Regions from separate parts of the Pararhizobium sp. IMCC21322 genome, predicted to be linked through region 1. Evidence: predicted binding sites of a transcription regulator. Region 1 holds the regulator's gene; the other holds the start of a gene.
The links. Region 1 encodes LexA, which represses DNA repair genes until DNA is damaged. Its sites were predicted from a motif close to TGTTCNNNNTGTGTTCNG; they were not measured.

Region 1 (3,115 bases):
TGAATCCGGGCGACCATTCACAGATCGGTCAGGTGATCGTTTGCGGGAATGGCTCGGACTGGACAACGAAACATTCTATGACCCTGCGCAAATTGCAATCGTTCCCATGGGGTTTTGCTTTCCCGGACAGAATGAAAAAGGATCGGATTTGCCGCCAAGGCCTGAATGCCGGGCCAGATGGCACGATGAGTTGTTTGCCAGCCTGCCACAGGTCGAGCTGCTCTTGACGATCGGTCAATACGCCATTGCCTACCATCTGGGGCCGGACAGGAAAAAAACGCTGACAGAGACGGTCGGTGCCTGGCGGGATTATTGGTATGATCGCGAGCATCCAGCAGGCACGCCCCGCATTATGCCGCTGCCGCACCCATCATGGCGCAACAATGCCTGGCTTAAGAAGAACCTGTGGTTTGAACAGGAACAACTTCCGGTCCTGCGCCAGCAGATCACCCGAATTCTGGATGAGAGCCGCTCTGATCTCCCAATTGAGTCCGGCCCGCAGTAATGCCGCTGGCAGTAGAACCAAGGTTCCTGTAAGAGGGGCTCACTTTGACGTCTCAACGAGGTTGATATGGACAGAATTGATCGCGGTATTCTGGCAATCCTGCAAAAAGACAGCACTGTGCCGGTCGCAGAAATCGGCAAACGCGTTGGCCTTTCCACAACACCTTGTTGGCGGCGTATTCAGAAGATGGAGGAAGACGGTGTCATCAAACAGCGTGTTGCTGTTTTGGATCCAGCTCTTGTCGGGGCAGGGGTTTCCGTTTTTATCTCCATCAGCACCAATCAGCACAGCAAGGAATGGCTGACTCGCTTTGCAGAAGTCATTAGCGAATTTCCGGAAGTCGTCTCTTTTTACCGCATGAGCGGCCAGGTCGATTATCTTCTGAAAGTGGTCGTGCCGGACATTGCCGCCTACGATAAATTCTACAAGAAGCTGATTGCCAAAATTGACATATCTGATGTCAGTTCAAGTTTTGCCATGGAAGAAATCAAGAACACGAGCACACTTCCTCTGGACTACATGGAACTGGCCAAGTCTCAGAGCTGAAGATGGTGCAGAGACTATCAATTCGACAGTTTCAGGACCGGGATGCCCCGGCTGCCGCCAATCTGTTCTTTGAAGCGGTCCAGACAGGCGCAAAGGCTGTTTACACGCAAGAACAAAGAAATGCATGGGCGCCCGCCATTCCTGATGTAGCCAAATGGCGTGACCGAATGGCTGCGCAATACAGCGTTATGGCTTATTAGGAGTGCGAGCTTCTTGGCTTTATGACACTCACGGAAGAGGGCGTCATTGATCTGGCCTTTGTCCATCCCAAGGCAATGGGGTCCGGTGTGGCCGGAAAACTTTACGATGTGATCATGAAAGAAGCCCGGACCAGACAATTAACGGCCCTCCAAACACGCGCCAGCCATATGGCGCGGCGCTTTTTTGAAAAGCGTGACTGGTCTGTCGTTCAACAGCAAACGGTTGTTAGAGGCGATGTTGAACTGATAAATTTCCGGATGGAATTTAATATAAAGTCAGAAGACACCACGGCCTGAATTGGGATTCAAAATCGATGGTTCAACTGAGTTCAAACTCCAAACAAATGCTCTAATTTCAGTAAGTCCGCAAAAGACCGATCAACTTGCCCTGGACGGACACCTGATCCGGGCCAAAAATACGGGTCTCATAGGCCGGATTGGCGGCTTCCAGAGCGATGGATCCACCCTTTCGGCGCAGCCGTTTCAAGGTGGCTTCCTCATCATCAATCAGAGCCACGACAATATCGCCTGTATCAGCTGTTGAGCCCTTTTTGATGACAACCGTATCCCCATCCAGAATGCCGGCTTCGATCATGGAATCTCCACGCACTTCCAGCGCAAAATGCTCTCCCGACGACAGCATATCCGCCGGAACCGGAATGGTATGACTGTGGGTCTGAATTGCGGAGATGGGCGTTCCAGCAGCAATCCTTCCCATTACGGGAATGGTTACAGAATATGCATCTTCCTGTTCTGAACCGGTATCATTCGCCGGGGCGACAGTTTCACGTTTCTTGCCAAGGCTGCCTTCAATGACACTCGGTGAAAACCCTGTGCTACGAGGCGCAGCCAAGCTTGGTGACACAGATTCCGGTAGCTTGATAATTTCCATTGCGCGCGCCCGATTGGGCATGCGGCGCAAAAAGCCACGTTCTTCAAGGGCCACGATAAGCCTGTGAATACCTGATTTCGATTTCAAATCGAGCGCCATCTTCATTTCATCAAAAGAGGGCGGAATGCCTGTTTCTTTCAGGCGCTCGTGAATGAACATCAAAAGCTCGTGTTGTTTGCGCGTTAGCATGTCAATCAATCCTGGGTTCTGAGGGTCCACAGAAGGCCAAAGGCGTCTTCAATATAGGAATCAGATGTGTACAAAGCATGAACACGTTAGCTGTTCTTGTCTTGTTCCACAAGGGCGCAAGCGAAACATATATGGAACATCGGTCTTGTCAGGTCAGTCCGAACGCAGCATTAGAACATCCACTATCGTGCCCTGATCCGCCTCAGTGGCGAATGGCGCACGTCTGATCAGACAGTTCGCTTTTGCAAAGCTGGCCAGCATGGAGCTGTCCTGGCGGCTCAAAGGATGGACCGTTGGAAGCTGTCCTAAGCCTTCAGCTGGTTTCAATATGGCGCGCAGATAGTCTTCGCGTTGGTCATTGGCTGACAGTTTGTCTCCCAGCGCAGCTTGTCTGAGCGGTATATCGGACGGCTGGCCCAGCCATGTTTTGATCAGTGGCGCCATGAACAACTCGCCGCAGACCATGCTGGAAACCGGGTTGCCGGGAAAGCCGAGAAACAACATCCCGCCGACTGTTCCAAACATAAGCGGTTTGCCAGGGCGCATCGCAATTTTCCAGAAGGAGAGCGACAGACCTGCACTGTGAAACGCCTGCTGGACCAGATCATGGGTGCCAACAGAAGCGCCGCCAAGGGTTATGATAGCATCACATTGATTGGCCTCTGCCGTCTTCAATGCCTGCAACAGATCTTCTTCGGTGTCTTTTGCAATGCCCAAATCAACAGGTTGGCCCCCCAATTCGGCGATGCGGGCCGCAACGCCGAAATTATTCGAAGCGACAAT
Region 2 (3,115 bases), 220 kb from region 1:
ACGCCTCGACCCGGTGGACGCGCTTCGTTATGAATAATGGCGTCGCAGTACAACCAGCCATGAAACTGACTGGTATTGAGAAAACCTACGGGCATGGCGATGCAACCCTCACCGTATTGAAGGATGCAAACCTCGACCTTGCTGCCGGTGAAATGGTTGCATTGGTGGCGCCCTCAGGCACCGGTAAATCAACCTTGCTCCACATCGCAGGGCTTCTTGAAAAGCCAACAAGCGGCGAAGTTTACGTGGGAGGCGCTGCCTGTCACAAGCTTGATGACAAGGCTCTGACGCGTATGAGGCGCACCGAGATTGGGATCGTCTATCAGTTTCATCATCTGCTGCCCGAATTCACGGCAGTTGAGAATATTGCAATGCCGATGATGATTCGTGGCTTGGACAGGGCAGAAGCGCAAAAAAGGGCATTCACGCTGCTTCAGTACCTTCATATTGACCATCGAAGCAAACACCGGCCCGCAGAGTTGTCGGGCGGTGAGCAGCAGCGTGTTGCCATTGCCAGGGCTGTTGCCAACAGCCCACGCATATTGCTTGCAGATGAGCCGACTGGAAATCTCGACCCGAAAACCTCTGACTATGTATTTGACGCTCTGTCGCAGCTTGTTAAAGAGTCCGGGTTATCCGCTTTGGTAGCCACGCACAATCTGGATCTGGCCGCCCGCATGGACAGAAAGATTACCATTCAAGATCAACGGATCGTTGCCCATTAAAGCAATTTTAACTGTAAATATTCCCTGTTTGTTCTTTTTCTTGAAAAGAGAACAAAAGTAGAACAATGTAAGGCTCAAGCCACACAGGAGCCTACAATGTTCTATCAATTTCGTGACATAACCGCATTCGTAACACTGATCATGTTCTCCTTTTTTGTCGCCTTTCTGGGCGACTGGGCTGTGATTTCCGGATTTTAGGATCCTCCATTTGATCCAGACAATCCGGCTAATCCAGACAATAATGGGTGCAGCAGAGATGTGGAAACAACAGCTTCCCGCTGGACCACAATACCTGCATGAGCGACAATAGCAGAAGAACAGGTTTCAAACTGCGAGTCGCTTCATGGCAGATCCGGGCTTTATCCACCTTCGTGTACATTCGGCCTATTCGCTGCTTGAGGGCGCATTGCAAATTGGAAAGTTGCTGGAGCTTACCAAAGCTGATGCTATGCCGGCTGTTGCTATAACGGACACCGGCAATCTGTTCGGCGCGCTAGAGTTTTCCGACAAAGCCCAATCCAAGGGCATCCAGCCAATCATCGGCTGTCAGATGGCAATCGATTTTGCGGACATTGAAATTGATCCGCGATCAAGAGATGGTCGGAACCGGCCGGATGTTGCCTATGGCAATGTCGTGTTGCTTGCAATGAACGAAACCGGTTTCCTCAACCTTTCAAAGCTTGTCAGCCGCAGCTTTCTGGAAACGGATGCGTCGACCCGTTCCCACACCTCACTTGAACTTCTGACTGAATTGAATGACGGACTGATTTGCCTGTCCGGTGGGCTGGAAGGGGCAATTGATCAATTGATCGCGGATCGGGACGACGTCCGCGCCGCATCAAGATTGAACACATTAGCCAAAATGTTCGGTGACCGATTCTATATTGAAATACAGCGTCATGAACATCCTGCTGAAAGGTACACTGAGCGTTTTCTGGTGAACTACGCCTATGAGCATGACATTGCACTGGTTGCCACCAATGAGGTCTTCTTTCCTGATCAGAGCGACTTTGAAGCTCATGATGCGCTGATTTCCATCGCGCAGGGGCGCATGGTTGCAGAAGATGATCGACGGAAGCTGACAGCACACCATTACTTCAAGAGCCGCGCGGAAATGCGGGATCTGTTTGCAGACATTCCCGAGGCTTTGGAAAACACGGTCGAGATTGCCCAAAGATGTCAATTTCGTCCGGACAAGCATGATCCGATCCTGCCGAATTTCACAGGTGAGGGGAGCGAACCAACAGCTGAGAGCGAAGACACGGCGCAACTGCTTGAGCGGGAAGCAGCGGAGTTGCGGCAGCAGGCTCTGGATGGACTGGAGCAACGGCTTGGCCAGTTGGGGCTGGCACCGGGCGTTGATCGGGAAACCTACGATAAGCGTCTGGCCTTCGAGTTGGATGTGATCGTTGGTATGAAGTATCCCGGCTATTTTCTCATCGTTGCCGACTTCATCAAATGGGCCAAGTTGAATGATGTGCCAGTTGGCCCAGGCCGTGGCTCTGGTGCCGGGTCTTTGGTGGCCTGGTCACTGACCATTACGGACATTGATCCGCTTCGCTTTTCCCTTCTGTTCGAACGGTTTCTGAACCCCGATCGCGTATCCATGCCCGATTTCGATATCGATTTCTGTCAGGAGAAGCGCGACAAGGTTATCCGCTATGTCCAGCGCCGCTACGGTGCGGCGCAGGTGGCTCAAATCATCACATTTGGAACTCTGCAGGCCAGAGCCGTTCTGCGGGACGTGGGCCGTGTTCTGCAAATGCCATATGGGCAGGTGGATCGTCTCTGCAAAATGGTGCCCTCGACACCAGCCAATCCTATGACGCTGCAAGAGGCGATTGATACTGAGCCTCGCCTCAAGGAAGCCGGTGAAGAGGAGGAGGTGGTCGCACGTCTGTTTTCCATGGCGACGCGCCTGGAAGGGCTCTACCGCCACGCTTCAACACATGCTGCTGGCATTGTCATTGGTGACCGTCCGCTGGAACAGCTGGTGCCCCTGTATCGCGATCCGCGATCTGACATGCCGGTTACTCAATACAATATGAAGTGGGTGGAGCAGGCGGGCCTGGTCAAATTCGATTTTCTGGGGCTCAAAACGCTGACGATCCTGGAGCGCGCCATCGGTCTTATCGCTCGACGTGGAATTGATGTTGATCTGAGCACTGTTCCATTGGAAGACAAAAAAACATACGAGATGCTGGCACGCGGCGAAACGGCTGGCGTCTTTCAATTGGAAAGTCAGGGCATGCGCCGTGCTTTGGCGGGCATGAAGCCGGATAGATTTGAAGACATCATTGCGCTTGTGGCTCTCTACCGTCCGGGCCCCATGGACAACATTCCAACCTATAACCGGCGCAAACACGGGCTGGAAGAACCCGACTACATGC

Region 2: dnaE (DNA polymerase III subunit alpha) is a predicted target of LexA. The motif match lies at 773-790, and genes of this name have one in related genera.

The regions. Positions count from the first base shown of each region.
Region 1 is NZ_CP132335.1:2,733,883-2,736,997, forward strand. Features, by position in the region: gene RAL91_RS12955 (uracil-DNA glycosylase family protein) at 1-505, shown strand, start outside; gene RAL91_RS12960 (Lrp/AsnC family transcriptional regulator) at 572-1,051, shown strand; gene RAL91_RS12965 (hypothetical protein) at 1,054-1,251, shown strand; partial or broken gene RAL91_RS12970 (GNAT family N-acetyltransferase) at 1,270-1,548, shown strand; gene lexA (transcriptional repressor LexA) at 1,607-2,332, opposite strand; gene glp (gephyrin-like molybdotransferase Glp) at 2,486-3,115, opposite strand, start outside.
Region 2 is NZ_CP132335.1:2,951,379-2,954,493, forward strand. Features, by position in the region: gene RAL91_RS13960 (lipoprotein-releasing ABC transporter permease subunit) at 1-37, shown strand, start outside; gene RAL91_RS13965 (ABC transporter ATP-binding protein) at 30-725, shown strand; gene dnaE (DNA polymerase III subunit alpha) at 1,069-3,115, shown strand, end outside.